DNA from 3 places in the Paenibacillus sp. FSL R10-2778 genome. Region 1 is predicted to be linked to each of the others. Evidence: a T-box and tRNA genes for the amino acid it is inferred to sense, from the RefSeq annotation. Region 1 holds a T-box; the other regions hold tRNA genes.

Region 1 (10,445 bases):
CAAGTATGCGGGTCTGTATGCAGGCTGTCTCCAGAGGCATTACTGTTATGATCCGTGTCCTCATTTTGATGAGACTCTTCCTCACTTGCCCCATGATCATGCCCGTCATCTTCATCGGTCATGATATAATCAATACCTTGACTTACTTCAACCGCCTTAACTTTACTGCTGCTATCAAGGCCTTTTAAAAAGTTAGGAACCCAGCCTTCTAAGCCCGCACCGTTATATAGAAATAGCTGTGCCTTAGAAGTGTTGATAATATCTTGACTGCGCGGTGTCCAATCATGTGGCTCCACACCCACTGGAAGCAGGTTAATAGCATTGATATCTTCCCCGCCAATCTCCTTAGCAAACTCGTAAATAGGATAAAAGGTTGTAACTACATTTACTTTCCCTTCAACTATACTTCCACTGCTCTTAGGTCCGCATGCACTTAGTGTAAATACCAGTACCAGTGCAAGGACGAGCAAACTTATACGTGATTTCATTGCCGCCATTATATTGATCTACCCCTCAAATCGTAAATTTTACTATTAGTAGTATAATAGTAATCGTTACGATAAGTCAACAAAGAAACCTCACTCAGAAGAAAGACGGTATCGTCCTTTATAAAAAAGGAATGCTCCCACAACCAACCCGGCTGAAGGAGCATTCCTTTGTTCAAGCAACCTCATTAAAAAATTTCTACAACAGTATTGTCTTATTTCACTACTGCTCCGTTTGGCATGCTGTCCGGCACGGTAGCGATCGTTAGCTGGTCACCTTTAGAAGCCGCCAAAATCATCCCTTGGGACAACTCCCCACGCAGCTTCACCGGTTTAAGGTTTACGATACAAATCACTTTACGTCCCACCAGCTCTTCCGGTGTATAGAATTTCGCGATACCAGAAACCACTTGACGTTGTTCATAACCCAGATCCAGTTGCAGCTTCAGCAGCTTGTCAGCTTTTTTCACTGGCTCTGCAGCAATAACCTGAGCTACCCGCAGCTCTGCTTTAGCGAAATCGTCAATGCCGATTTCCTCTTTATGCTCTTCCACTGGCTCGGAGTCCGCAGCAGCAGGAGCAGCCGCTTCCGCCACTTCAGCCGCAGCTTTACCAGCGCCCATAGCCTCGGCAATATAAGCTACCTCTTGCTCCACATCCAGACGTGGGAAGATTGGATTGCCTTTCACCAGCTTTGTTCCTGCCGGAATCAGGCCAAAGGTCTTACCGCTATCCCAAGTCGTTAACTCACCAGGCTCAATACCCAGCTGTTCCCAGATTTTCGCTGGTGTTTGTGTCAAGAACGGCTGCAGCAGGATTGAAGCGGTACGCAGACCTTCCACCAGATGTCTCATCACAGAAGCCAGCTCGGCGGTTCTATTTTCATCTTTGGCAAGCACCCAAGGTTGTGTCTCATCGATATATTTGTTGGTGCGGCTAATGAATATTCCGATAGCTGTCAGCGCCACGGAGAACTCCATTTTTTCCATAGCTTCTTCTACTTTGGCATAAGTATTCTCAGCCGCAGCTTGAAGCTCACCATCAAATGCTGTTACATTTCCTTCATATGCCGGAATCTCGCCTGCAAAATACTTTTCAACCATAGCCCCTGTACGGTTCAACAGGTTACCAAGGTCGTTGGCAAGATCATAGTTAACCCGGTCTACAAAGCTTTCCGGTGTGAACGTGCCATCCGAACCAAACGGTACTTCGCGCAGCAGGTAATAACGTAATGCATCCAAGCCATAACGATCAATCAGTGTCACAGGATCAACTACGTTACCTTTAGATTTCGACATTTTTCCATCTTTCATGAGCAACCAGCCATGGGCAAATACCTTTTTCGGAAGGGGTTCACCAAGCGCCATCAGAATGATCGGCCAGTAAATCGTATGGAAACGAACGATTTCTTTACCAACGATGTGTACATCCGCAGGCCAGAACTTGTCATACAAGGTGCGATCCTCGGAACCATAACCCAGCGCAGTAATATAGTTAGTCAAAGCATCAATCCACACGTACACGACATGCTTCTCGTCGCCCTTAACTTTTACGCCCCAATCAAAGGTTGTACGGGAAACTGCAAGGTCTTCCAGTCCGGGTTTGATGAAATTGTTAATCATTTCGTTCTTACGGGATTCCGGCAAAATAAACTCTGGATTCTCCTCGTAAAATTGCAGCAAACGATCCGCATATTTACTCATCCGGAAGAAATAACTTGCTTCCTTCACCAGCTCAACCGGGTGGCCGCTATCTGGGCTTTTTGCACCAGTAATCACACCGTTGTCATCACGCACTATATCAACTAATTGCGTTTCTGTGTAAAAGGTTTCATCTGGGATACTATACCAGCCTTCATATTCACCTTTATAGATGTCTCCTTGCTGCAGCAACCGATCAAAAATATCCTGTACCACTTTTTTATGACGCTCTTCCGTAGTACGGATGAAGTCATCGTTCGAAATGTCCAGCTTACGCCATAGCTCCTTAATACCAACAACAATGTCGTCTACGAACTGCTGAGGGGTCTTTCCTGCTTCCTCTGCCTTCCGCTCGATCTTTTGTCCATGTTCGTCTGTACCGGTTAGATAACGCACTTCGTAGCCGCGCAGACGTTTGTAACGGGCCATTGCGTCTCCTGCCACGGTTGAATAAGCATGTCCGATATGTAGCTTGTCACTTGGATAATAAATTGGTGTCGTTAGGTAAAACGTTTTTTTCTCACTCATTCAGTAATCATCCTTTCTTATTAAAAAACAAAAAACTCCCGCCCCCATAATGGGGCGAGAGTATAACTCACGCGATACCACCCAAATTTCCTGTCTCTTCACAGAGCGCAGGCTTCGCCAGTTCCCTCGCGGGAACTGTCCATTAACGCTGGATCACGCTGTTATCTTACGTGAACCACAATTGCAGTTCCCGCTCGAACACAGTTCCTCCCGGACCATATTCAATCTAACGCTCCATACCGGATTTCAGCATATTCCGGCTCTCTGTAATGGACGTAACGATTTACTTATCCGTTCTTCGGAATTCATACTATTACTTGTGAATATACCCAATGGTAAGGCCCCATGTCAAGTCGCAGGGGCAGAATCCTTCTCAGCAGATTCATCTTGTAGAGGCGGCACAGGATCAAGTCCTCCAGGATGAAAGGGATGACATCTGGCAATCCGTTTAGCTGCAAGCCATGAGCCTTTCAATGGACCATGGACTTCAATGGCTTCCAGGGCATAGGCAGAGCAGGTTGGATAGAAGCGGCAGGTTGCAGGTTTAATAGGGGAAATGTACCTGCGATACACCCGAATAGGCGCCTGAATCGTTCTGCGTAGGGTCACCATTTCTAAAGTCCCTTTTGTTTATCTGATGCTGCAACTAATTCTTCTTCCCGGTTCTCTTCACATTCTTTGCAATAACCGAACACCTCAAATTTATGCTTGACTACCCGGAATTGATCGGGTGTATCCGTTAAATTCATCGGGCAGAAATTAATCGGGTAGGTCTTTTGGCATTGAAGGCAGATCATATGATGGTGATGATCCTGATGATTGCAGCTTCCCTTGAACTTCACTCCGTCTTCAAAGACAATCTGTTCAAGCACACCAAGCTCTTCCATTACACGAAGATTGCGGTACACCGTATCAAAGCTAAGTCCGCTATACTTACGGCCCATATGCTCATATACATCCTTCGCTGACAAATATCCCTTATTCTCGCCGAATAACTGGGCAAGCGTTTTGCGTTGGTCGGTGATTCGCAGTCCTTGCCCCGACATGACTTCTAATATTTGTTCTGTCGACAGCATACGCTCATCTCCCATAAGATCAGTTCATTTATATTTCACTCTCTTAATAATGCCCCAAAATAAATGCCCCGTCAATGAAGCACCATGAAGCACCCCTACGCACCTCTGAATTATTATGTTTACACAAAAGCCCGGCTGCGTATTCCTTGACGGAATATTCAGCCGGGCTTTTAATGTAGATAATTCCCCAATAGAGCTTATAGGGATATTCCTATTCTGTTATTTCTTTGCTGGAAGTGGAGTGATGAGGAAATTGACCGGCAAGTTACTGCCTGAAGCTGCTGTGAATAAAATCTCCACAGAACCTCCATACTCACCACTACGATAAACCACACTGTTCATATCAGCATTCGAGAGACTTCCCACGCTTGGCATATGCACGATTTGGTTATTAACCATAACCGGCCCCATATAGTTACCGCCACGTGGATTAAACGTAATCAATGAGTTTGGTGCAACATTTTCGAATCTGATCTTGTATAATACCCCGAAATTACCGGCATTGGATGCTTCCGTACCTGCCATTGGGTCTACGCCAGCCAGGTTCTTATCACTGTAATTATCGCCTAGCAGAAGTTTTGCAGGAGTTTTCCCTACCTCATCGCTAACCGTGATAATACGAGTAGAATCTTCGTAAGTTCCCCGATTATGCACTCCGTCTCGATCCAGAATTGGAAGTGTTGGAAGTGTAGTCAGTGGATCTTTTTTCGCATCAATCAACATGACGTTATAATCGATTGGATAATCACTAAATAAGTCCGCTTGAAGTGAAACAATTTCACTTGGTTTCATCGCAATTTTGTTAAGATCGGTCAGAATTGAGACGCTTTCCCCTGGTTGCAGAACAATCGTTTTATAATGTTCATTTGTAAGCATTGACTTCCAGTAACGTTCTACAGACATTTTACCGGTTGCTTCTGGGAATGTGTTTGGCCCTGCAAATCCAACATACTCTGTTGTAAGCGTCGTTGGGTACAGATTGTTATTCGTAGCAATTACATAAACCTTCGCATTAATGTTCAGGTTGTTCTTATGGTGGACTAAGAATCGTGTTTTACCTAATGAAGTCTCACGATAAGTAACACCTTCTGTATACACCGTTTCTGGGCTGTTGCTGCGAATTAGTTTATAAGGCTCGGAAGAAAGATTATAAGCTACTTGCTGCCAAGTAGGGACCATCGATCCATCGATGCTAAACACACTGCCCGGAGATGCAAATAATCTGTTGAAATCTTCTTTACTGTACAAGATTTCATCCGAAATATTAACGGTTTTCTCAAACGTGCTGATCGCGCCATGTGAATCTTTTACTTGGACAGCAATTGTCGCTGGCCCCGGAGTAAAGAAAGCCTCGGCCTTGTTCGTCCAAGTTACGGTAATTTCATCACCATCAGGATCGCTACTTAGATCGGTATAAGTAATCATTTCACCCATCTTGTATGAATCCTTGTCTGTAGTGAAATTAGCAACTGGAGGTGTATTAGGTTTAAGCACTGTGATGGTCATGGTGTAAGGATCACTCCACTGTTGATTCGCATCCATTACGGAATAGGTTACTACATAATATCCTGGTTGATCATAGATATCCTGCTTGTTACCTCCCCAGCTTTCATTCACAATAGCTATACCATTTGGTGAAGAACTGGAGGTTACGAAATTCACAGGTTCGCCGGCGTAAATTTCAGTTGGCACTGTGAAAGAAGCTTTAGGTTTGTTGTTTAATGTAAGGATTACTCGCTTTTGTACATTATCAACAGTATAAGGAATGCCCAGTGCCCCAGTTATGGATGTCAATGGAACCATGAAAGTACCCTTGTATTGGTAAGATGGACCTTTCATTGTCTTCTTTACACCATTAACTGTATAGACCTTGCTGTCGGTCTTAAAGCGCATAACGTCGCTTCCCTTGGTAACAATGGTTTCTTTCGTTTTATAATCATAAACGTATTTCACGCCTACACGTTCTACCATAGCCCGGATCGAAACGTAGGATACGCCGTTTTTCACTGCCATAGGCTGATTAGCCAAATATTCCTGGCCGTTCTGATACATTTTGTTGCTGTTCATCATAAGGATAAGCTGACTGTTAGCCGCAGCACGAGCACCATCTGTTGTAGGTTCTGTAGTAACTCCAGGTGTTGCAGTCGGAAGCGGTGTTGCAGTAGGTGCAATTGTTGCTGTAGGTTCAACAGTAGCCGTAGGTTCAACTGTCTCTGCAGGAATTGGAGTAGGTGTTGGTGTCGGTGACACTACTCCTCCTGGCGTCTCCGTCGGCAATGGCGGCAATGGATCAGTAGATTCTGGCATTACCTCCGGCGCAGCTGAAACAACTGTCCCAACTACAGTAGTATTACTTGGGGTATTATTGACAGCTTCAGCAAAAGCCGGCACTGCCGCGGCGGCCTGAGATACGGCCAAAACAGCAACTAACGTTAACTTTTTCAAATCCATGATATAACTCCTCTGCTCCTATTTGTAAATATAAGTAGGTCTCTGTCTTTTTCATACTCCTCTTATATTCCCCGCAAAATGCTGCCACCCACGGTAGGGCGGCAAAAAGCTTTTGCCACGATCGTCATAACAAACATAGTATTAGACGCATACCACCATAAAAAGTTTCATTATTAAGTAAAGAAAGATTAACGCTGTATTAAATAACGTTGGACAACCACGCTGTTTCCCCTGAAAAAAATGAGATTTTTTCTATAAATATGTTTATTTTTCGTCTGCCTATATTCGCTTTCATTTGCTTTTGTTACAATGTATGGAAGAATATCTTTTACATGCGAGGGATAACATGTCCAAAAAAATCTCCATCCTCGTTCAATTAATCATGGGCTTCTCTCTAATCATCTTCACCATCGTAGGATTTACCATTTTTTTGTCCTACCGTTCTTCCTCTCAAGCTGTTCTAAACCGCTCCAACCAATATATCCTGGAATCCGTAAAGCAACTTCAAGGTAAAATGGACGCAATTCTTCAGGATAACGATAAGCTTTCTTCTACGATCATGTTCAGTCCCTTGATTCAAGAAACCTTGGGAGACTTAGCGTTGTCACGTTCACCTCGTACAGACGCCATGGAAATCACTCGGTACATAGATCAACAGACACGTTCCATAAACTCTGACATCCAGTTCAAGCTGCTCGGGCTGTCCGATGATCAGGTGTATACCAACAGCAGTTCCTTAAAGGTCATCTGGGACAGCGAAAAGGAAATCCGCGATGCCTATTGGTTTCCGGCTATAGCACAGAATAAAGGCCGAATGGTCTGGTTCGGTGTAGATGTATGGCAGAACGGTAATATTCCTGTGGTGATGGGAGCCAGACAAATTAATGATTGGAATGATCTAAACCGGTTAGGAACCCTGTTTCTTGTTCTCCCTGTCGAGGTCATCCATAACGCTGTCAGCCAATTTCACCTTGGAAAAAATGAGAAAATCCAAGTTGTTGATTCATTTAATACCATTGTCTATTCCACAGATCCAAAAGAAATTGGACTCTATATGAACGACGGGCTTCTAAAACAATTCAGCAATCATAAAGCCAGAATCATTCCACAAAAAATAAACTCACGCAATCTGTTCGTATCCTATGCCTATTCCGACTATAGCGAGTGGAGCGTTTTTGCTTACATTGATTCTAAAGACGCTGTTAAAGATTTAAATACGATTCGCCGGAATATTATTTTAATTGGCCTGCTGGGGATGGGTGCTGCCCTACTATTTACTTTCTTTTTTTCTTGGACCCTATCCAAGCCACTTCGTAATCTGGCAACCAAACTGAGCAATGTCGAACGGGGAACTACTTTACCTTTTGTAAAAACAACCATGAACAAAGAAATGGCTATCCTATATTCAAGCTATAATTCGATGCTCCAAAACCTGGATCATACTATCGCTGACCTATCCAGCAAACAAATCAGTGAAAAGCAAGCTCAGATCGTAGCACTCAAAGCACAATTCCGCCCGCATTTCCTTTATAACACTTTGAATACAATCTATTGGTCGCTCGCCAACAAACGCATGCAGGATGAGTCCCAAATGGTACTCGCTCTAAGTGACCTGCTTCGCTATAGTATTGACCGCGGATCCGAATTCGTTACAGTTGAGGAGGATTTAAAGCAATTAGAACGATTCATTTTTCTCCAGAAGCTGCGCTACGAGGACAAATTGCAGATTGATCTTTTTGTAAATCCTGAGGTTATGAATGGCCAGCTTATGAAATTAACCCTTCAGCCACTTGTCGAAAATGCCATTACTCATGGACTTGAACCCACACTTCGGGAAGTATGGCTAATTCGCATACGCGCCTATAGTGAAGGAACATCTTTGGTGTTAACTGTAGAAGACAACGGGGACGGCATGAGCGAGGAAAGTATGGCAGATGCATTAGTCGGCGGTGAGGTTAATCCGGAGAAGCTGCTTCATACCGGAATTGGACTATCCAATCTAAATCATCGCATAGAGCTAATCTACGGACAGGAATTTGGTCTACAGCTATCAACAAGCGAACTGGGTGGCTTATTTGTGAAGGTCACTGTTCCATTACAGTATGATCAAAGTTAAGGGGGCACAACGATGAATGTGTTAATCGTGGACGACGAAAGTTTTGTTCGCCGTTCTCTGTCAGAAATGCTGGGAAGTGCGAATCACAACTTTAGCATTATTGGCTCGGCAGAGAACGGTTTAGAGGCTGTGCAACTGTTAAAAGAGCATATGGTTGATCTGGTGATATCCGATATACGAATGCCCGGTATGGATGGGCTGGAACTTGCAAAGCATATCCATGAATGTTATCCAGACACTGAAACCGTGCTGCTCACAGGTTATCAGGATTTCACCTATGCCAGTCAAGCCATCCGTTATGGTGTAAAGGAATATTTGGTTAAACCAAATTCAGTAGAACATATTCTTGAGGTCGCAACAGGCGTATATGAACGTCTTCAATTGAAGAAACAGCAAAGGCAATTAACGCATCTGAGAGAAAAAAACCTTCGGGAGAAACGCTTATCTGATCTTCTTTACGGCATCCCGTTACCCTATTTTGAAGAACAACTTATTCCTCCTTTTCATTCCTTTGTAGTCGTAACCGTAAACCATCTTGGAGTGGGCATGCCCCAGAACTGGTCGGAACAAGCCATGTATGCAGCGGTCGTTAATATATTAGAAGAATGTTTTGCGCTGTACGCCAACGTTGTTGGCATTCAAGAGGAGCAGGAAGCCATCATGCTATTATTCTATCCTCTTGAGCAGCCTAACGGCGTTGATGAGGTATTGACACAAGAGCTGCTGCATAAGCTATCGGGCATTCTGAAATCGCCATTTTGTGCAGGGGTCTCCAACCCTCACTATCAATTGGGGGCGCTCGCAACCGCCTATCATGAGAGTCTGGAAGCTTGTCAGCAGGTCAAAAAAGAGAGTACGCCATCCGTTATCTTTTTCAGAGACCTCTCCATGCATTCGGCTTCTCCACAGCTCACTGAACAACTACAAGTAAAGGCAACGCGCAGGGTAATCTCTATGATGATTGAGGTTATGAATTCCCGGCTCCAAGAAAATCTCTCCCTCAAAATGATCGCAGACGAACTGTATATGAATCCAACGTATCTCGGCCGATTGTTTAAAGATGATGTAGGGGAGCCTTTCTCTAGCTTTCTTACCAAACTTCGTATTCAAAAAGCTACTGAATTATTAGAGAATGTTACTCTCAAGGTATATGAGGTTAGCGAATTAGTAGGCTTTAAGGATCCTGCGTATTTCAGTCTCATTTTCAAGAAATACATGGGGATGACTCCTCAGGAATTTCAGAAGCACAACAAATAAAGCAGAGGTGTGTTTCTCTTGAATGTAAATGGTAAGTTGGTTACTGTCCTATTAACATTTGGCTTGTTACTTAATACAAGTGGTTGTCAGTTCTCCCCTTCCAAGGAAGATACCGCTTTACAAGACCCGATACAGCTGAACATATGGCTCACTGCTGGATCAGGTCTTGAGTCGCTCATTGACCAGTATCAATCCCAACATCCCGAGCTAGAGATTCATATTCAGACCTCCACCTCCACGCAGCTTCCAGCCAAGCTACAGACCTCGTTCGCAGCTGGATATAGTTCGCCGGATGTGGCTGCCATTGATATTAGCTATTTAGATCGCTTCAAACAATTTCCTGATTATTTTTATAATCTAAAAACCTTTGAAGCTGACAATCTGAAGGACCAATTTCTGAATTGGAAGTGGCAGGAGGTGCTGGGTAATGATTTTATTTTCGGATTACCAACGGAAATTGGACCCTATGCCATGTTATATCGAACGGATATATTCGCATTATCAGGCCTCCCTACTAAACCAGAGGAAGTGGCTAAAGAAATCCAAACTTGGGATCAATTCCTTGAAGCGGGCACCAAAGTACAGGAGAGAACAGGAAAAGCTTTTGTAAATGACTTGGAGAACCTCTATCTCACCCTTCTACGTCAGTCCAAGCTTCAATATTACAGTCCCACAACGCAAGAATTGATCCTCGACAATAATCCAGCGGTCAAACGAGCCTGGGACTTCTCAATTCAAGCCCTTAAGCTAAATCTGTCCGCCAGTATTGCAGTGGATACCCAACGCTGGGGTGCAGGCCTGCTCAACGGAGATTTTGCAGTCATGCTCTGTC
Region 2 (10,445 bases), 1.0 Mb from region 1:
ATCTCAATCACATTACCAATATGACCTTTACTGGATAACGGCTCTAATAGGAATATACCAATCGTCTTCACAGGCTGATTACTGACCAAGGAGATGATCAGAAAGGCAATAGCGAGTGCAATAACGATTACCGCCGATGTCCGAATGTACTCAAAATATTTAACTTTAAACATGATTTACGGCCCTCCCGATGTGCTCCTCGTCCTGTCGATGAATCCCCAGCATATAAAGACCTAATTCTTCCTCACTAACCTTAGATGGCTCCTCAAAAAAGGCAACAATCTTACCCTCGTACATTACTAACAGACTATCGCTGATCTCCAAGATCTCATTCAAATCTGCCGACACTAGCAAAATCGCGCAATCGTCTGAACGTAATTCCAACAACTTTTGATGTATGAACTGGGCTGCGCCTATATCCACACCCCGTGTCGGCTGTTCTGCAATAAGCAGCTGCGGTTCAGTCGAACACTCTCTAGCTACGACTACCTTCTGCATGTTACCACCTGACAACATTCCTATGGGCTGAGAAGGTCCTGAACAGCGGACTTTAAATTCCTCTACAAGGGATACTGCTAGCTTGGCAATTCGTGAGCCATTCAAAAAAAGACCTTTATTCATTGCTTTTGTACGATACTGAGTAGATAGCAGATTATCAGCTATGCTTGCTTCACTAGCGATCCCTTGCCGCATCCGATCCTCCGGTATATAGGAAACGCCTAGCTTACGAATATCCAAAATATCCGATTCACGGATATCCTTTCCCTTCACTAGTACAGAACCCTGACTTGAGACACCTCTCAAGCTACCTGTAAGAGCTTCAATGAGCTGTGTCTGCCCGTTGCCTTCTACACCAGCAATCCCAACGATCTGCCCACCACGTACCGCAAAATTGATATCCGACAATAATGCTTTGCCATCTGCATCATTCACACCGAGTCCCTGCACCGTTAGTACTGGCTCACTAACAGCCAGAATCTCTTTGTCATATTTCAGCACGACATCTCTGCCGACCATTAACCGCGAGATTTCCTGTTCTGTCACATCCTGTGTTTGAAAAACACCTTCACTACGGCCGCTGCGCATAATCGTAATTCTGTCGCAAATCGCTTTGACTTCCTTTAATTTGTGCGAAATAAAAACTATCGTATGGCCCTGTTCCCTTAATTGCTTAAGCTCGCGGAACAATTCCTCTGTTTCCTGTGGAGTCAACACCGCAGTTGGCTCATCAAGCACCAGAATTTTAGCACCACGCAGCAGCGCCTTAAGAATCTCAACCTTTTGCTTCATCCCAACTGTAAGATCCTCTACTTTTGCCTTTGGATCCACGGCCAGATTGTATTTCCTTGCGGTCTCTTCCGTCATGCGCACAGCCTCGGCATAATTAATGCCAACTCCTCTGCGCGGCTCCATACCCAGCACCATATTCTCTGCCACCGTAAAAGAAGGTACCAACATGAAATGCTGGTGGACCATGCCGATGCCTCTATCAATGGCGTCCTGAGCGGATTGCAGCTTTACTTTTTCACCCTTGATATAGATCTCGCCTTCACTTGGCTCTTCCATGCCGAACATAATCTTCATTAAAGTCGATTTACCTGCACCGTTCTCACCTGCAATCGCATGTATTTCTCCCTCACGTAAAGAAAAATGCACGTCTTTATTTGCAACGACGCCATTGGGATATACCTTGGTAATTCCCCGCATTTCCAGCAGAGCTGTGTACATAGGTCTCAACGCCTTTCAACTTGGAGGTCTGCAAAAATATACAGCTGGAATTCCCCTGACTAGAAGAATCTCCAACTGTAGGTTTATCTCTATAGAGCTGATCTTAAGATTTAAAGCTTAAGGCTTAACTGCGTTACGAATAGCTTCTACCTCTGCGGTTTCCATCCCCATCGCATTATCCACTTTAATTTCTTTATTGATCAGCTTTTGCTTCACTTCTTCAACCTTGGCCTGAAGATCAGCCGGGAATACATTTTTATAAATATCATTCTCAGCAATACCTACACCATCATCTACAAAGCTCAATACATCACGTTTGCCCATTTCTAGCGTACCCTCTTGCAATCTCTTCACTGCACCTAGAATAGCCGTATCAATCTTTTTAATAGATGAAGTAACGATTAGATTTGCTTTTTCACTATCCGTATCGTTAATCAACATTGCCTGATCGGAGTCTACACCAATTGCATATTTTTTCTTCTCTTTAGCTGCGTCAAAGATCCCAAGACCTGTACCCCCAGCCACGTTAAAAATAACATCCACACCGGAATTATATTGAATTAGAGACAGCTCCTTACCTTTTGCCGGGTTAACAAAATCACCAGCGTACGACACAGCCACTTTTACATCAGGATCAACGTACTGAGCACCTTGAATGTAACCGACCAAGAAAGCATTAATCCCCGGAATATCCATACCGCCGACAAACCCAATCACATTCTCAGGGGTAGCATTCGGCATATCCGATTGTGTAGCTAATGCTGCTACGGCACCTGCCAAGAAAGATACTTCATTTGTCGCATAAGACATGTTGTACATGTTATCTGGTGCTTCATCGATGTCGGTATCATAATTAATGAATTTTTTGTCTGGATACAATTCTGCCGTTGCATTAAACATCTCTGTAATTTCAGAACCGCCAGAAATAATTACATCCCAATCCTCGGAAGCGATATCGTTAAATGTAGGCTCCCATTTCGTTTTATCAACGCCCATTTCAACAACCTTTGTTACTGCACCAAGTTCATCCTTAACCTTTTGCAAGCCGTTATTAGCGGAATCAAAAAATGATTTATCCCCAAGTGTCCCCGGAATCAGCAATACAACCTTGAGTTTATCCCCTGCACCTGTTTCTCCACCCTCAGCAGCGTTTGATCCAGTATTCGCAGAAGAACCGTTATTGGACGTGTTATTCCCACATGCTGTGACCAGAACCATCACCATTAATAACAACAAAGAAAGAACTTTTTTATTCATTACTCTATTCCACCCCTAATTTTAGTTGGTTAGTAATCCGCAGAATCCCATCTTCACCCATTGTATAATTCACGGTTCAAATGGAAATTCTCTTTTTTCCAAATAAAGTATTATTAAAAGTAATAAATTTAACGTTTAGGCTCAAAAATAGCAATAAAAATACCATTATTATTAATAATCCGCTTTATTTCCGAACGAGATGGCCAGTCAGGTTGCGAACTTTCGGATTTATTGATACGATCATAACAAATATTATTAAAAATAATTATATGATTTCGGTCATTGTTTTGTACGATTCGGCTAAAACATAAGTATTGGAGGATCATCATGGATCGTGTTCTATATATTGTAAGTGCCACACATGAGCTAAATACTTATATCCCTCCACACCAGCATGAATGCTACGAACTAGTCTATTATTTACAGGGGGTAGGGACAACCAATGTTGGCCCACGAAGTTACCATTTTCGCTCCTCTTCTTTCGCGCTTGTGCCACCCAATCATAAACATGACGAGCACCACCGTGAGGATGCAAATGTATTATTTGTAGGCTTCCACTCGGAACACCCTAATATGAGTAATCTGCTCGGCGTATATGAAGATGATAAAGATCAGACCGTTCTTCAAATCCTGCTGCGAATGAAAGCAGAGTTTACACGCAAGCAAGACGGATTCTCTGAGCTTCTAAACCTACAAATGAGCGAGATTACCGTCCATCTTATGAGGTTTCTTAGTGCCTCTGGATATCAATCCCCAACAGAAGATCGAGTACAATATGTCCTTAATTATATGAATGAGCATTATCGCCATAAATTGTCCGTCGAAACACTATCAGAAATGTCCGGATATAGTTACGATCGTTTTCGCCATCTATTTAAAGAACGTTTCGGGTCTTCACCCCTGCGGTATTTGCTGTTAAAACGCCTGGATTATGCAAAGTCTCTATTACGTCATACTCAGATGCAAATCTCTGAAGTATCTGCTGCTGCAGGTTTTGTGAACGATGCCCAATTCTGCAATATGTTCAAACGAGAAATAGGTCATACCCCGCGAGCATTCCGCATTAATAATCAATCAGGTTAATCACTAATCAGATTAAAAAAAGCCGTTGAAATAGAGAAACTCTCTATTCAACGGCTTACTGCTGTAAACCCAAGGACATAAAGAAAAAAGGTTTGTAAGATTGCTTATAAAAGCATTCTTACAAACCTTTTTAAGATACCGGCGAGAGGACTCGAACCTCCACGGTTTCCCACTCGATTTTGAGTCGAGCGCGTCTGCCATTCCGCCACGCCGGCACATATGAACTAAATGGAGGCGCCACCCAGATTTGAACTGGGGATAAAGCTTTTGCAGAGCTTTGCCTTACCACTTGGCTATGGCGCCATGAAAACTTGGAGCGGACGACGGGAATCGAACCCGCGACCCTCGCCTTGGCAAGGCGATGCTCTACCGCTGAGCCACGTCCGCATAAAATGGCTGGGGATATAGGATTCGAACCTATGAGTGACGGAGTCAAAGTCCGTTGCCTTACCGCTTGGCTAATCCCCAATAACATTTTAAAGTAAAATGGGGCGACTGATGGGTCTCGAACCCACGAATGCCGGAACCACAATCCGGTGCGTTAACCCCTTCGCCACAGTCGCCATATTAAGTTGATATTGTTGCCATTATTCATTTTAAAGTAAATGGGGCGGCCGATGGGTCTCGAACCCACGAATGCCGGAACCACAATCCGGTGCGTTAACCCCTTCGCCACGGCCGCCATATTAAACTTTAGAAAGAACTTGGCAGGGGCAGCAGGAATTGAACCCACACCAACGGTTTTGGAGACCGTTGTTCTACCTTTAAACTATGCCCCTAAAAACTGGTGGAGGATGATGGATTCGAACCACCGAACACTCACGTGAGCAGATTTACAGTCTGATGCGTTTGGCCACTTCGCTAATCCTCCAAGGATGGTGCCGGCGAGAGGACTTGAACCCCCAACCTACTGATTACAAGTCAGTTGCTCTACCAATTGAGCTACACCGGCATGGCACTCATTCTTTTGTGATAATAAATGGTGGCTCGGGACGGAATCGAACCGCCGACACGAGGATTTTCAGTCCTCTGCTCTACCGACTGAGCTACCGAGCCATGATGAAAATGGCGGAACCGACGGGATTCGAACCCGCGATCTCCTGCGTGACAGGCAGGCATGTTAGGCCAACTACACCACGGTTCCAAAAGATATAATTGCTTAAGTTAATTGGTTGCGGGGGCAGGATTTGAACCTGCGGCCTTCGGGTTATGAGCCCGACGAGCTACCGGGCTGCTCCACCCCGCGTCAGTAAGAAAGTGTTATGGTGGAGGCTGAGGGGATCGAACCCCCGACCCTCTGCTTGTAAGGCAGATGCTCTCCCAGCTGAGCTAAGCCTCCATAAACAACAATTGTTATTGTACCAAAGTCCACTAGGATAAATCAAGTGAAAATTTGGTGACCCGTATGGGATTCGAACCCATGTTACCTCCGTGAAAGGGAGGTGTCTTAACCCCTTGACCAACGGGCCATACTAATTAAAAATTTGTGGCGGAGAGAGAGGGATTCGAACCCTCGAGACGCTTGTGGCGCCTACACGATTTCCAATCGTGCTCCTTCGGCCAAACTCGGACACCTCTCCATATGGCTCCCCGAACAGGACTCGAACCTGTGACAACTCGATTAACAGTCGAGTGCTCTACCAACTGAGCTATCAGGGAATATTCATTCCAGGCTTGATGCCTGAAAACTGAATCCGAAACGAATCTGCATTCTACGTATAGGATAAGCCCTCGACCGATTAGTATTGGTCAGCTCCATGCATTGCTGCACTTCCACCTCCAACCTATCTACCTCGTCGTCTTCAAGGGGTCTTACTAATTGGGAAATCTCATCTTGAGGGGGGCTTCACGCTTAGATGCTTTCAGCGCTTATCCCGTCCGTACGTAGCTACCCAGCCATGCTCCTGGCGGAACAACTGGTGCACCAGCGGTACGTCCATCCCGGTCCTCTCGTACTAAGGACAGCTCCTCTCAAATTTCCTGCGCCCACGACAGATAGGGACCGAACTGTCTCACGACGTTCTGAACCCAGCTCGCGTACCGCTTTAATGGGCGAACAGCCCAACCCTTGGGACCTACTTCAGCCCCAGGATGCGATGAGCCGACATCGAGGTGCCAAACCTCCCCGTCGATGTGGACTCTTGGGGGAGATAAGCCTGTTATCCCCAGGGTAGCTTTTATCCGTTGAGCGATGGCCCTTCCATGCGGTACCACCGGATCACTAAGTCCGACTTTCGTCCCTGCTCGACTTGTAGGTCTCGCAGTCAAGCTCCCTTATGCCTTTGCACTCTGCGAATGATTTCCAACCATTCTGAGGGAACCTTGGAACGCCTCCGTTACTCTTTAGGAGGCGACCGCCCCAGTCAAACTGCCCGCCTGACACGGTCCCCGTACCCGGTAAGGGTACTAGGTTAGAACCTAGATACGATCAGGGTGGTATCCCAACGGCGCCTCCACCGAAGCTTGCGCTCCGATTTCTACGGCTCCCACCTATCCTGTACAGATCGTACCCAAATTCAATATCAAGCTGCAGTAAAGCTCCATGGGGTCTTTCCGTCTTGTCGCGGGTAACCTGCATCTTCACAGGTATTAAAATTTCACCGGATCTCTCGTTGAGACAGCGCCCAAGTCGTTACGCCATTCGTGCGGGTCAGAATTTACCTGACAAGGAATTTCGCTACCTTAGGACCGTTATAGTTACGGCCGCCGTTTACTGGGGCTTCGGTTCATAGCTTCGGGTTACCCCTAACCACTCCCCTTAACCTTCCAGCACCGGGCAGGCGTCAGCCCGTATACTTCGCCTTGCGGCTTCGCACAGACCTGTGTTTTTGCTAAACAGTCGCTTGGGCCTTTTCACTGCGGCCCCCTCGTGCTATTCACACTACCGGGGCACCCCTTCTCCCGAAGTTACGGGGTCATTTTGCCGAGTTCCTTAACGAGAGTTCTTCCGCGCGCCTTAGAATTCTCTTCTCGCCTACCTGTGTCGGTTTGCGGTACGGGCACCTTCTCCTGGCTAGAGGCTTTTCTTGGCAGTGTGAGATCATGACCTTCGCTACTATAATTTTCGCTCCCCATCACAGCCCAGCCTTATCGATGTGCGGATTTGCCTACACATCAGCCTCACTGCTTAGACGGACATCCATCAGTCCGCGTCACTACCCTCCTGCGTCACCCCATCGCTCATAGCGGATTACGGTGGTACAGTAATTTCAAACTGTTGTCCTTCGACTACGCCTTTCGGCCTCGCCTTAGGTCCCGACTTACCCTGAGCGGACGAGCCTTCCTCAGGAAACCTTGGGCTTTCGGCGGATCAGATTCTCACTGATCTTTTCGTTACTCATACCGGCATTCTCACTTGTGTAGTGTCCAGCGCTCTTTTCAGTACACCTTCAACCCCTACACAACGCTCCCCTACCCCAGATGCAAAGCATCTAGCCATAGCTTCGGTGGTGTGTTTAGCCCCGTTACATTTTCGGCGCAGAGTCACTCGACCAGTGAGCTATTACGCACTCTTTCAATGGTGGCTGCTTCTAAGCCAACATCCTGGTTGTCTGTGCAACTCCACATCCTTTCCCACTTAACACACACTTGGGGACCTTAGCTGATGGTCTGGGCTGTTTCCCTTTTGACAATGGATCTTAGCACTCACTGTCTGACTCCCGGCAATAAGTATATGGCATTCGGAGTTTGACTGAGCTTGGTAATCCTTGCGGACCCCGCACCCAATCAGTGCTCTACCTCCACTACTCTTATACCGAGGCTAGCCCTAAAGCTATTTCGGGGAGAACCAGCTATCTCCGAGTTCGATTGGAATTTCTCCGCTACCCCCACCTCATCCCCGCACTTTTCAACGTACGTGGGTTCGGGCCTCCAGTGCGTGTTACCGCACCTTCACCCTGGACAGGGGTAGATCACACGGTTTCGGGTCTACGTCCACATACTAATTCGCCCTATTCAGACTCGCTTTCGCTGCGGCTCCACCTTCTCGGCTTAACCTTGCATGTTAAACGTAACTCGCCGGTTCATTCTACAAAAGGCACGCCATCACCCATTAATAGGGCTCTGACTTTTTGTAAGCACACGGTTTCAGGTTCTATTTCACTCCCCTTCCGGGGTGCTTTTCACCTTTCCCTCACGGTACTGTTTCACTATCGGTCGCCAGGTAGTATTTAGCCTTAGCAGATGGTCCTGCTGGATTCATACGGGGTTTCACGTGCCCCGCACTACTCGGGATCCGTCTCGGAGAGAATACAGTTTAGGTTACAGGGCTTTTACCTCTATCGCGGGCCTTTCCAGACCTCTTCACCTACCATATTCCTTTGTAACTCCATGTGAGACGTCCCACAACCCCTAAGAGCAAGCTCTTAGGTTTAGGCTGTTCCGCGTTCGCTCGCCGCTACTGACGGAATCACTATTGTTTTCTCTTCCTCAGGGTACTTAGATGTTTCAGTTCCCCTGGTCTGCCTCTACACACCCTATGTATTCAGGTATGAGTAACTGCGAATTACCACAGCTGGGTTTCCCCATTCGGACACCCCCGGATCAAAGCTTGCTTACAGCTCCCCGAGGCAGTTTCGTTGTTCGCCACGTCCTTCGTCGGCTCCTGGCGCCTAGGCATCCTCCGTGTGCTCTTATTAGCTTAACCTTGATTTTTCCGCAGGAAAATATCATACGATGACATTCTCTTTGGAATCATCTCACTAATAACATTTACTTGTTTGCACAAGTTGCTAAAAGATGTTCTAAAACGCAAATTCGTTTCGGTATCCAGTTTTCAAGGATCAAGTCTTACTTGAGAGCTTAAACTCTCAAAACTGAGCAACGAGTGAGTAACAGGCCTAAACCTGAGTTTTGGAAGCTTAGCTTCCGATTTGAATGTTCTCATTGCAGAGAACGATTCTCCATAGAAAGGAGGTGATCCAGCCGCACCTTCCGATACGGCTACCTTGTTACGACTTCACCCCAATCATCTACCCCACCTTCGGCGGCTGGCTCCCTTGCGGGTTACCCCACCGACTTCGGGTGTTGTAAACTCTCGTGGTGTGACGGGCGGTGTGTACAAGACCCGGGAACGTATTCACCGCGGCATGCTGATCCGCGATTACTAGCAATTCCGACTTCATGCAGGCGAGTTGCAGCCTGCAATCCGAACTGAGACCGGCTTTGATGGGATTGGCTCCACCTCGCGGCTTCGCTTCCCGTTGTACCGGCCATTGTAGTACGTGTGTAGCCCAGGTCATAAGGGGCATGATGATTTGACGTCATCCCCACCTTCCTCCGGTTTGTCACCGGCAGTCACTCTAGAGTGCCCAGCATTACCTGCTGGCAACTAAAGTTAAGGGTTGCGCTCGTTGCGGGACTTAACCCAACATCTCACGACACGAGCTGACGACAACCATGCACCACCTGTCTCCTCTGTCCCGAAGGCCGCTGCTATCTCTAGCAGATTCAGAGGGATGTCAAGACCTGGTAAGGTTCTTCGCGTTGCTTCGAATTAAACCACATACTCCACTGCTTGTGCGGGTCCCCGTCAATTCCTTTGAGTTTCAGTCTTGCGACCGTACTCCCCAGGCGGAGTGCTTACTGTGTTAACTTCGGCACCAAGGGTATCGAAACCCCTAACACCTAGCACTCATCGTTTACGGCGTGGACTACCAGGGTATCTAATCCTGTTTGCTCCCCACGCTTTCGCGCCTCAGCGTCAGTTACAGCCCAGAAAGTCGCCTTCGCCACTGGTGTTCCTCCACATATCTACGCATTTCACCGCTACACGTGGAATTCCACTTTCCTCTTCTGTACTCAAGCCACCCAGTTTCCAGTGCGACCTCAGGTTGAGCCCAAGGTTTAAACACCAGACTTAAATAGCCGCCTGCGCGCGCTTTACGCCCAATAATTCCGGACAACGCTTGCCCCCTACGTATTACCGCGGCTGCTGGCACGTAGTTAGCCGGGGCTTTCTTCTCAGGTACCGTCACTCCGGTAGCAGTTACTCTACCGGACGTTCTTCCCTGGCAACAGAGCTTTACGATCCGAAAACCTTCATCACTCACGCGGCGTTGCTCCGTCAGGCTTTCGCCCATTGCGGAAGATTCCCTACTGCTGCCTCCCGTAGGAGTCTGGGCCGTGTCTCAGTCCCAGTGTGGCCGTTCACCCTCTCAGGTCGGCTACGCATCGTCGCCTTGGTGGGCCGTTACCCCACCAACTAGCTAATGCGCCGCAGGCCCATCCCTCAGTGACAGATTGCTCCGTCTTTCATTCTTCTCTCAGGAGAAAAAAGAAATTATCCGGTATTAGCTACCGTTTCCGGTAGTTATCCCAGTCTGAAGGGCAGGTTGCCTACGTGTTACTCACCCGTCCGCCGCTAAGTTATTTTGAAA
Region 3 (10,445 bases), 2.9 Mb from region 1:
ACGATAACAAGATTTCTATGTTGTCACCTATAGGCATGCAGCTGCTGCTGGCTGAGCTCGGCAGTACTTGTCAGCTAGCGATTCCTTCAGGTCAACTAGAGGTGAAGATCGAAAGCATTAAGTTCGTGAATAATGGTGAAGTAGGCGTTCTTATATAAGGACGATCCCTTATATACCCGCTACAGCAGCGTCCCTTTCCAGATATTAAGGAGGAGGACGCTGTTCTATTATTTAAGCCTCAAACCTTCTTCCAGCTTATTAACTGACTTCTGGATCCTTGCTGCTCTGGTTTCCGGTCTTTTCGCCCCTTCGATCCAGCTCACATATTCCTTCCGATAGGAATAAGCCAAGCTGTTATAATATACCTCTGCCTGCTCATTGCTGCTTAGTGCGTCCAGAAAATCTTCTGGAGCTTCTATCTCCCGCAATTGATGATCTTGTTCCATTGTCACCCGAACTATATCTCCAGGTTGAGCATGGGCTAAGTCTCGCAGTTCTTTTTTCACGACCATAAAATGTTTCCCATTACCATGCGGCATGAGTGTTCCTCTATAGGGAATGTCATTCAGGCTTCCTTTAACTTGTATCCTTGATTTAGTTTCATATATTTGTTCAGCGTCAAAAGGAACCGTAAGATATGTCCAACTCCCATTCATATCTGGTCTGACTAACCTTGCTTCAAATTCAAACATTGGCCCCTCCTCAAATAAAATCTCTAGTTCCTATTGTATCCATACGTGCTTAACTATACAAAAAAACACCCGCCTAATACCGGCAGGTGTTTCTCTTTATAAGCGGGTGATGGGAATCGAACCCACGCTATCAGCTTGGAAGGCTGAAGTTCTACCATTGAACTACACCCGCAAAGGTATAAAATCGGGATGACACGATTTGAACATGCGACCCCCTGGTCCCAAACCAGGTGCTCTACCAAGCTGAGCTACATCCCGTTAACAATACTATAACTGCTTAGTAATAAAAATGGCGCGCCCTGAGAGATTCGAACTCCCGGCCTTTTGATTCGTAGTCAAACGCTCTATCCAGCTGAGCTAAGGGCGCAAAATCTATATGGAGCGGACGACGGGAATCGAACCCGCGACCCTCGCCTTGGCAAGGCGATGCTCTACCGCTGAGCCACGTCCGCAAAAACATGGTGCGCGTGAAGGGACTCGAACCCCCACGTCGTGAAACGCCAGATCCTAAGTCTGGTGCGTCTGCCAATTCCGCCACACGCGCACACTTTAAACAAAATGGTGAGCCATGAAGGACTCGAACCTTCGACACCCTGATTAAAAGTCAGGTGCTCTACCAACTGAGCTAATGGCTCTCATAAATGGCTGGGGATATAGGATTTGAACCTATGCATGACGGAGTCAAAGTCCGTTGCCTTACCGCTTGGCTAATCCCCAATAATAATTAACTAAATGGCGGAACCGACGGGATTCGAACCCGCGATCTCCTGCGTGACAGGCAGGCATGTTAGGCCAACTACACCACGGTTCCATAGACATAATGCATAAGTGTAAATTGGTTGCGGGGGCAGGATTTGAACCTGCGGCCTTCGGGTTATGAGCCCGACGAGCTACCGGGCTGCTCCACCCCGCGTCATTAATTAGTATATACTATTCATTTTCACCATACCAGCTTATCCCTAAACATAATGTATAAGAGTAAATTGGTTGCGGGGGCAGGACTTGAACCTGCGACCTTCGGGTTATGAGCCCGACGAGCTACCGGGCTGCTCCACCCCGCGTCAGTGAAAATAATATGGTGGAGGCTGAGGGGATCGAACCCCCGACCCTCTGCTTGTAAGGCAGATGCTCTCCCAGCTGAGCTAAGCCTCCATGATATGACCCGTATGGGATTCGAACCCATGTTACCTCCGTGAAAGGGAGGTGTCTTAACCCCTTGACCAACGGGCCATGCTAATAATTTTTATGGCGGAGAGAGAGGGATTCGAACCCTCGAGACGCTTGTGGCGCCTACACGATTTCCAATCGTGCTCCTTCGGCCAAACTCGGACACCTCTCCATAAATGGCTCCCCGAACAGGACTCGAACCTGTGACAACTCGATTAACAGTCGAGTGCTCTACCAACTGAGCTATCAGGGAATATGGTGGGCCTTAGTGGACTCGAACCACCGACCTCACCCTTATCAGGGGTGCGCTCTAACCAGCTGAGCTAAAGGCCCTTCTAAGACATATTAATATTAAGGGCAAAAAAAATACCACGGGTAATGTGGTTGTCCGCTTGGCGGCGTCCTACTCTCCCAGGACCCTTCGGTCCAAGTACCATCGGCGCTGGAGGGCTTAACGGTCGTGTTCGGGATGGGTACGTGTGGAACCCCTCCGCTATCGCCACCAAACGGGCATTTACAGCGTAAATGCTCAGGCTTAATCGCCTGAAAACTGAATCCGAAACGAATCTGCGTTTGCCCTTCTTACGGGGCCCCCGGAAAGTATTCGGAATTAGCTTCGCAGCTTCTTCTTCACTTTTTGGGGTATTTTTAGGATAAGCCCTCGACCGATTAGTATTGGTCAGCTCCATGCATTGCTGCACTTCCACCTCCAACCTATCTACCTCGTCGTCTTCAAGGGGTCTTACTAATTGGGAAATCTCATCTTGAGGGGGGCTTCACGCTTAGATGCTTTCAGCGCTTATCCCGTCCGTACGTAGCTACCCAGCCATGCTCCTGGCGGAACAACTGGTGCACCAGCGGTACGTCCATCCCGGTCCTCTCGTACTAAGGACAGCTCCTCTCAAATTTCCTGCGCCCACGACAGATAGGGACCGAACTGTCTCACGACGTTCTGAACCCAGCTCGCGTACCGCTTTAATGGGCGAACAGCCCAACCCTTGGGACCTACTTCAGCCCCAGGATGCGATGAGCCGACATCGAGGTGCCAAACCTCCCCGTCGATGTGGACTCTTGGGGGAGATAAGCCTGTTATCCCCAGGGTAGCTTTTATCCGTTGAGCGATGGCCCTTCCATGCGGTACCACCGGATCACTAAGTCCGACTTTCGTCCCTGCTCGACTTGTAGGTCTCGCAGTCAAGCTCCCTTATGCCTTTGCACTCTGCGAATGATTTCCAACCATTCTGAGGGAACCTTGGAACGCCTCCGTTACTCTTTAGGAGGCGACCGCCCCAGTCAAACTGCCCGCCTGACACGGTCCCCGTACCCGATTAGGGCACTAGGTTAGAACCTAGATACGATCAGGGTGGTATCCCAACGGCGCCTCCACCGAAGCTTGCGCTCCGATTTCTACGGCTCCCACCTATCCTGTACAGATCGTACCCAAATTCAATATCAAGCTGCAGTAAAGCTCCATGGGGTCTTTCCGTCTTGTCGCGGGTAACCTGCATCTTCACAGGTATTAAAATTTCACCGGATCTCTCGTTGAGACAGCGCCCAAGTCGTTACGCCATTCGTGCGGGTCAGAATTTACCTGACAAGGAATTTCGCTACCTTAGGACCGTTATAGTTACGGCCGCCGTTTACTGGGGCTTCGGTTCATAGCTTCGGGTTACCCCTAACCACTCCCCTTAACCTTCCAGCACCGGGCAGGCGTCAGCCCGTATACTTCGCCTTGCGGCTTCGCACAGACCTGTGTTTTTGCTAAACAGTCGCTTGGGCCTTTTCACTGCGGCCCCCTCGTGCTATTCACACTACCGGGGCACCCCTTCTCCCGAAGTTACGGGGTCATTTTGCCGAGTTCCTTAACGAGAGTTCTTCCGCGCGCCTTAGAATTCTCTTCTCGCCTACCTGTGTCGGTTTGCGGTACGGGCACCTTCTCCTGGCTAGAGGCTTTTCTTGGCAGTGTGAGATCATGACCTTCGCTACTATAATTTTCGCTCCCCATCACAGCCCAGCCTTATCGATGTGCGGATTTGCCTACACATCAGCCTCACTGCTTAGACGGACATCCATCAGTCCGCGTCACTACCCTCCTGCGTCACCCCATCGCTCATAGCGGATTACGGTGGTACAGTAATTTCAAACTGTTGTCCTTCGACTACGCCTTTCGGCCTCGCCTTAGGTCCCGACTTACCCTGAGCGGACGAGCCTTCCTCAGGAAACCTTGGGCTTTCGGCGGATCAGATTCTCACTGATCTTTTCGTTACTCATACCGGCATTCTCACTTGTGTAGTGTCCAGCGCTCTTTTCAGTACACCTTCAACCCCTACACAACGCTCCCCTACCCCAGATGCAAAGCATCTAGCCATAGCTTCGGTGGTGTGTTTAGCCCCGTTACATTTTCGGCGCAGAGTCACTCGACCAGTGAGCTATTACGCACTCTTTCAATGGTGGCTGCTTCTAAGCCAACATCCTGGTTGTCTGTGCAACTCCACATCCTTTCCCACTTAACACACACTTGGGGACCTTAGCTGATGGTCTGGGCTGTTTCCCTTTTGACAATGGATCTTAGCACTCACTGTCTGACTCCCGGCAATAAGTATATGGCATTCGGAGTTTGACTGAGCTTGGTAATCCTTGCGGACCCCGCACCCAATCAGTGCTCTACCTCCACTACTCTTATACCGAGGCTAGCCCTAAAGCTATTTCGGGGAGAACCAGCTATCTCCGAGTTCGATTGGAATTTCTCCGCTACCCCCACCTCATCCCCGCACTTTTCAACGTACGTGGGTTCGGGCCTCCAGTGCGTGTTACCGCACCTTCACCCTGGACAGGGGTAGATCACACGGTTTCGGGTCTACGTCCACATACTAATTCGCCCTATTCAGACTCGCTTTCGCTGCGGCTCCACCTTCTCGGCTTAACCTTGCATGTTAAACGTAACTCGCCGGTTCATTCTACAAAAGGCACGCCATCACCCATTAATAGGGCTCTGACTTTTTGTAAGCACACGGTTTCAGGTTCTATTTCACTCCCCTTCCGGGGTGCTTTTCACCTTTCCCTCACGGTACTGTTTCACTATCGGTCGCCAGGTAGTATTTAGCCTTAGCAGATGGTCCTGCTGGATTCATACGGGGTTTCACGTGCCCCGCACTACTCGGGATCCGTCTCGGAGAGAATACAGTTTAGGTTACAGGGCTTTTACCTCTATCGCGGGCCTTTCCAGACCTCTTCACCTACCATATTCCTTTGTAACTCCATGTGAGACGTCCCACAACCCCTAAGAGCAAGCTCTTAGGTTTAGGCTGTTCCGCGTTCGCTCGCCGCTACTGACGGAATCACTATTGTTTTCTCTTCCTCAGGGTACTTAGATGTTTCAGTTCCCCTGGTCTGCCTCTACACACCCTATGTATTCAGGTATGAGTAACTGCGAATTACCACAGCTGGGTTTCCCCATTCGGACACCCCCGGATCAAAGCTTGCTTACAGCTCCCCGAGGCAGTTTCGTTGTTCGCCACGTCCTTCGTCGGCTCCTGGCGCCTAGGCATCCTCCGTGTGCTCTTATTAGCTTAACCTTGATTTTTCCGCAGGAAAATATCATACGATGACATTCTCTTTGGAATCATCTCACTAATAACATTTACTTGCTTACACAAGTTGCTAAAAGATGTTCTAAAACGCAAATTCGTTTCGGTATCCAGTTTTCAAGGATCAAGTCTTACTTGAGAGCTTAAACTCTCAAAACTGAGCAACGAGTGAGTAACAGGCCTAAACCTGAGTTTTGGAAGCTGAGCTTCCGATTTGAATGTTCTCATTGCAGAGAACGATTCTCCATAGAAAGGAGGTGATCCAGCCGCACCTTCCGATACGGCTACCTTGTTACGACTTCACCCCAATCATCTACCCCACCTTCGGCGGCTGGCTCCCTTGCGGGTTACCCCACCGACTTCGGGTGTTGTAAACTCTCGTGGTGTGACGGGCGGTGTGTACAAGACCCGGGAACGTATTCACCGCGGCATGCTGATCCGCGATTACTAGCAATTCCGACTTCATGCAGGCGAGTTGCAGCCTGCAATCCGAACTGAGACCGGCTTTGATGGGATTGGCTCCACCTCGCGGCTTCGCTTCCCGTTGTACCGGCCATTGTAGTACGTGTGTAGCCCAGGTCATAAGGGGCATGATGATTTGACGTCATCCCCACCTTCCTCCGGTTTGTCACCGGCAGTCACTCTAGAGTGCCCAGCTTAACCTGCTGGCAACTAAAGTTAAGGGTTGCGCTCGTTGCGGGACTTAACCCAACATCTCACGACACGAGCTGACGACAACCATGCACCACCTGTCTCCTCTGTCCCGAAGGCCGCTGCTATCTCTAGCAGATTCAGAGGGATGTCAAGACCTGGTAAGGTTCTTCGCGTTGCTTCGAATTAAACCACATACTCCACTGCTTGTGCGGGTCCCCGTCAATTCCTTTGAGTTTCAGTCTTGCGACCGTACTCCCCAGGCGGAGTGCTTACTGTGTTAACTTCGGCACCAAGGGTATCGAAACCCCTAACACCTAGCACTCATCGTTTACGGCGTGGACTACCAGGGTATCTAATCCTGTTTGCTCCCCACGCTTTCGCGCCTCAGCGTCAGTTACAGCCCAGAAAGTCGCCTTCGCCACTGGTGTTCCTCCACATATCTACGCATTTCACCGCTACACGTGGAATTCCACTTTCCTCTTCTGTACTCAAGCCACCCAGTTTCCAGTGCGACCTCAGGTTGAGCCCAAGGTTTAAACACCAGACTTAAATAGCCGCCTGCGCGCGCTTTACGCCCAATAATTCCGGACAACGCTTGCCCCCTACGTATTACCGCGGCTGCTGGCACGTAGTTAGCCGGGGCTTTCTTCTCAGGTACCGTCACTCCGGTAGCAGTTACTCTACCGGACGTTCTTCCCTGGCAACAGAGCTTTACGATCCGAAAACCTTCATCACTCACGCGGCGTTGCTCCGTCAGGCTTTCGCCCATTGCGGAAGATTCCCTACTGCTGCCTCCCGTAGGAGTCTGGGCCGTGTCTCAGTCCCAGTGTGGCCGTTCACCCTCTCAGGTCGGCTACGCATCGTCGCCTTGGTGGGCCGTTACCCCACCAACTAGCTAATGCGCCGCAGGCCCATCCCTCAGTGACAGATTGCTCCGTCTTTCATTCTTCTCTCAGGAGAAAAAAGAAATTATCCGGTATTAGCTACCGTTTCCGGTAGTTATCCCAGTCTGAAGGGCAGGTTGCCTACGTGTTACTCACCCGTCCGCCGCTAAGTTACTTTGAAAGCAAGCTTTCAAAGTAACTCCGCTCGACTTGCATGTATTAGGCACGCCGCCAGCGTTCGTCCTGAGCCAGGATCAAACTCTCCAATTAGTATTGAAAAGAGCGATATGCTCATTTTGAAACATCTGACGAGAAAATTAATTCTCTAATTTTGGATTTCACTTACGTGATTTCCTACTCACTCGTTGTTCAGTTTTCAAAGATCAAGTTCTCGTTGGCGCCGTTTAATGTCTCAGCAGCAACTCTTATACTATATCATGTTCGGCTATTTAATGTCAAGCTCTTTTTTTAACTTCTTTTTCGAGCTCGGCATGTGTACTTCTTGGCCGGACTTAGAATATATCATGTATGGAGATGCATTGCAAGCTTTATTTTAATAAAACTAAACACATACTTTTCCGCAATTGTATCGCAACCGCCTTCCCCTTTTCCGCGTCTATCTATTAACATCAGAGCCCCCTTCATACATAGGTATCAATTCCATTATTTTTTTGGCAAAGAGGTGATTCATATAAAGACCTTACATGATCTCTAGCTTCCCTCTAAAAGGAGGTTGGAGAATCAATGAGCAGAAGTGTGAAAAAGCAACCCGTTTGCAGCGACCAACAGAAACACGGTTCCTCATGGGCTAAAAAACAAGCCAATAAAGCCGTCCGCCGCTATCCTGGCGACATCCCTAAAGGGAAATGGTATCAGAAACTGTATAACAGCTGGAACATTTGCGACTACAGCTTTTACCAAACTAAACAGCAGGCGATTCATGAATGGGAAACAAACCATTGGATCCAGTTGAGATTCCCCTCCCGCCAAGAGGCCATTCAAGATTGGCACAAGTCTTATAGAAGAAAGTAAATCAAAAGATGCCCCAGCAGGGAAGCGCCGGGGCATCTTTTTACCTAGAAGCTTAATTTCGCACCTACAGTTACAATCTCAGATGGTCCGACCTCTAAGTGGTGAACCGAAGACGTTACTCCTTGTAAAGCAGGGTTAGGCTGCTCTAAGATATTGCTTTTAAATAAATACTCTTGAGGACTGTTCACTTCCAGTTGCAACTGTGTCTGCTGAGCGGACATATTGTACCAACGCAAAAACAAGTCGCCGGAAGTTCCGTTCATTTTCATGGATGAGAAGGCCATGTTGTCTCCCTCCCAAACCAATGGGGTATATCCAGAGTTCCACTTCCCGCTATGCAGGCCGGTCTGACATACCGTCCAAGGGATCTGGAATTGATAGGCCTCTGTATATGCCCGCTGTTCACTTCCCTCACCAGAATGAGGAATCAGCTCCAGTTGTGCTGTGTATTCGCCCAGGCACTGTGCTTCCGGTGTTGGGAACCAGCCCCAATCCCCCAATTCCCCTACACTGCGTAATAAGGTGATGGCAATAGTATTGCGTCCATCCCGCAGAACCTCATATTCGTTCAATCCCTGATTGGCTACCGTAAGTCCTACATCGCCATTGCTGACATCCACAAAGGATTGCTGATGTTGAGTGTTGCTCGGATTTGCCCATTCTGGTGCTGGATTATTATCTCGGATAGCCACTTCAAACATAGAATCCACACGATGCACATCGGTAGACAGATCGGTCGGGAAAAGCATTCGTATCCGGTGATCCTTGGCTTGGTTATTAATTGTGGATTCAATATGCACACCTTTGCCTTCCCGCTCCAGCGATACGACGGTACGAAGCTTCAAAACCACCGTATTTACACTCCGCTGCGCTTTACGCTCAGGATAATACACAAGTGCACGCTGTTCCGCCTCCAAGGTGTCATCCGCCGAAGCCGGAATCTCCCAATCTATTCGGATCTCAATGGCCGCACGGAAGGGAGAGTCTTCAATCACCTTAATAACTGCAGGCTGGCCTTTGGTCGTCAGCGCTTGTTCACCTTCTGGCTGCTTGTACATGTATTCATTGCCTACGTCTCCGGTATTCTCGTAAATCCCCAACTCACGATAAGTGGTATCGCTATGCTTATCCAATAACGTAAATGAACCATCCTCAGCAACAACTACCTTGAGAGATGCATTCTCCAAGCTGCGCTCTCCTTCTATTAAAGAGCTTCCCTGAGCGGATTCCGTAGTTGATTGTACCCAAGCGTAAGTACAAAGCCCAAGTGCAGGCACATTGCGTGCTTCAAAAGTAAGTCTCACTTTGCGGCACATATACGGCTGACGAAATTGGTCATCAGGCAGATCATAACCAAAGCTTAAACCCAGATCTTCCACTGTAGACGCTAATTCCTCCCCTGTATGATCGACGAGAATCCTGCCGGACAAATCAACAGCCAGCATTCTGCGGGCAGTCTCATCCAAAGGATAACCCTCGCGCAGATATAACCGTTCAGCATCCAGCTCTATAGTTACCGTTCCCGTTCGCTTCCACCCCGTGGTATTCATCACTATAAAAGGAACTGCATCTTCCCCGTATGCGGAAAAGCCAGAAGTCTCCACTTGATCTGCGATAAACTTAGCACTGTCATCTATGATGCTCTCAGCAACATGCCGGCTTTTATCAAAACGAGTTACCATCTCACGATGCACTTCATCCACACTACAACCACAGATACTGTCATGCGGATGGTTCTGCATCAGCGTCTTCCAGGCATAGGTGAATAGATGGTGCGGGTAGTCCTGTCCGGACAGGCAGGCGATGGAGGCCAGCGGCTCGGCTACTTTTTCCAAAAGAGTCTGGCCCAGCTGGTTCATCTGCTTCAAATAAACCCGGGCTGAGGCTGTGTTCACTAAGGTGCCCCATCCGTCTGTACGCTGGCTGCGCAGTTCCCCTGTAACGGTGGAGAGCTCCCGCTGACCCGAGGATAATTGCTGATCCAAGGCTTGCAGATAGTCCGGGAAATTTGAATGCACGAACTTCACTTCAGGGTATAGCTTTTCGGCGGTGCGGATAGCTTCCGGCAAATCCAATTGCAGAGGCTGATGGTCGCACCCGTTCATGAACAATAACTCCCCCGTTGAAGCATACTTCTCTGCATCCGCAAGCTTACGGTCCCAGAATTCCCGAGCCGCACCTTCCTCAACAGGAACTTCATTGCCGTTAGAATACCAGTTGGCAAATAGGATACCGAGAATTTTGGATCCATCCGGCCCTTCCCAGATCAGCTCGGAGAAAGAGGACTCATAACCTGCATCCGATACAGTGTTGTTAAATCCCGTAGGCTTCACCCCGCGTCCAAAAAAAGCATTCGTAATCCCTGACTGCAACATCAGCTGCGGAGTCTGTCCGACCAATCCAAAGGTATCAGGAAAATAACCGATTTT

What was found. The T-box of region 1 lies ahead of metG (methionine--tRNA ligase). A T-box ahead of a tRNA ligase gene usually reads a tRNA of that ligase, here a tRNA-Met.
Region 2: it has a tRNA-Met gene. The T-box ahead of metG (methionine--tRNA ligase) is inferred to sense a tRNA for this amino acid. The anticodon was not compared.
Region 3: it has a tRNA-Met gene. The T-box ahead of metG (methionine--tRNA ligase) is inferred to sense a tRNA for this amino acid. The anticodon was not compared.

Annotation. Positions count from the first base shown of each region.
Region 1 covers NZ_CP151956.1:4,972,884-4,983,328, forward strand. Annotated here, with positions in the region: gene NST40_RS22505 (zinc ABC transporter substrate-binding protein) at 1-497, opposite strand, end outside; gene metG (methionine--tRNA ligase) at 701-2,713, opposite strand; T-box leader at 2,761-3,021, opposite strand; gene yidD (membrane protein insertion efficiency factor YidD) at 3,062-3,325, opposite strand; gene NST40_RS22520 (transcriptional repressor) at 3,328-3,789, opposite strand; gene NST40_RS22525 (stalk domain-containing protein) at 4,009-6,240, opposite strand; gene NST40_RS22530 (sensor histidine kinase) at 6,587-8,356, shown strand; gene NST40_RS22535 (response regulator) at 8,369-9,613, shown strand; gene NST40_RS22540 (extracellular solute-binding protein) at 9,632-10,445, shown strand, end outside.
Region 2 covers NZ_CP151956.1:6,011,633-6,022,077, forward strand. Annotated here, with positions in the region: gene NST40_RS26855 (ABC transporter permease) at 1-173, opposite strand, end outside; gene NST40_RS26860 (ABC transporter ATP-binding protein) at 166-1,728, opposite strand; gene NST40_RS26865 (BMP family ABC transporter substrate-binding protein) at 1,846-2,985, opposite strand; gene NST40_RS26870 (AraC family transcriptional regulator) at 3,313-4,068, shown strand; tRNA gene NST40_RS26875 (tRNA-Leu) at 4,205-4,283, opposite strand; tRNA gene NST40_RS26880 (tRNA-Cys) at 4,298-4,371, opposite strand; tRNA gene NST40_RS26885 (tRNA-Gly) at 4,381-4,455, opposite strand; tRNA gene NST40_RS26890 (tRNA-Gln) at 4,462-4,536, opposite strand; tRNA gene NST40_RS26895 (tRNA-His) at 4,556-4,631, opposite strand; tRNA gene NST40_RS26900 (tRNA-His) at 4,675-4,750, opposite strand; tRNA gene NST40_RS26905 (tRNA-Trp) at 4,774-4,847, opposite strand; tRNA gene NST40_RS26910 (tRNA-Tyr) at 4,854-4,939, opposite strand; tRNA gene NST40_RS26915 (tRNA-Thr) at 4,945-5,020, opposite strand; tRNA gene NST40_RS26920 (tRNA-Phe) at 5,049-5,124, opposite strand; tRNA gene NST40_RS26925 (tRNA-Asp) at 5,135-5,212, opposite strand; tRNA gene NST40_RS26930 (tRNA-Met) at 5,238-5,314, opposite strand; tRNA gene NST40_RS26935 (tRNA-Val) at 5,332-5,407, opposite strand; tRNA gene NST40_RS26940 (tRNA-Glu) at 5,463-5,537, opposite strand; tRNA gene NST40_RS26945 (tRNA-Ser) at 5,556-5,648, opposite strand; tRNA gene NST40_RS26950 (tRNA-Asn) at 5,652-5,727, opposite strand; rRNA gene NST40_RS26955 (23S ribosomal RNA) at 5,788-8,713, opposite strand; rRNA gene NST40_RS26960 (16S ribosomal RNA) at 8,976-10,445, opposite strand, start outside.
Region 3 covers NZ_CP151956.1:943,294-953,738, reverse strand. Annotated here, with positions in the region: gene NST40_RS04185 (GreA/GreB family elongation factor) at 1-158, shown strand, start outside; gene NST40_RS04180 (YdeI/OmpD-associated family protein) at 228-692, opposite strand; tRNA gene NST40_RS04175 (tRNA-Gly) at 794-864, opposite strand; tRNA gene NST40_RS04170 (tRNA-Pro) at 877-950, opposite strand; tRNA gene NST40_RS04165 (tRNA-Arg) at 983-1,059, opposite strand; tRNA gene NST40_RS04160 (tRNA-Gly) at 1,070-1,144, opposite strand; tRNA gene NST40_RS04155 (tRNA-Leu) at 1,152-1,236, opposite strand; tRNA gene NST40_RS04150 (tRNA-Lys) at 1,252-1,327, opposite strand; tRNA gene NST40_RS04145 (tRNA-Gln) at 1,335-1,409, opposite strand; tRNA gene NST40_RS04140 (tRNA-Asp) at 1,426-1,503, opposite strand; tRNA gene NST40_RS04135 (tRNA-Met) at 1,529-1,605, opposite strand; tRNA gene NST40_RS04130 (tRNA-Met) at 1,677-1,753, opposite strand; tRNA gene NST40_RS04125 (tRNA-Val) at 1,769-1,844, opposite strand; tRNA gene NST40_RS04120 (tRNA-Glu) at 1,851-1,922, opposite strand; tRNA gene NST40_RS04115 (tRNA-Ser) at 1,939-2,031, opposite strand; tRNA gene NST40_RS04110 (tRNA-Asn) at 2,037-2,112, opposite strand; tRNA gene NST40_RS04105 (tRNA-Ile) at 2,116-2,192, opposite strand; rRNA gene rrf (5S ribosomal RNA) at 2,250-2,366, opposite strand; rRNA gene NST40_RS04095 (23S ribosomal RNA) at 2,509-5,434, opposite strand; rRNA gene NST40_RS04090 (16S ribosomal RNA) at 5,697-7,254, opposite strand; gene NST40_RS04085 (hypothetical protein) at 7,729-8,016, shown strand; gene NST40_RS04080 (alpha-mannosidase) at 8,061-10,445, opposite strand, start outside.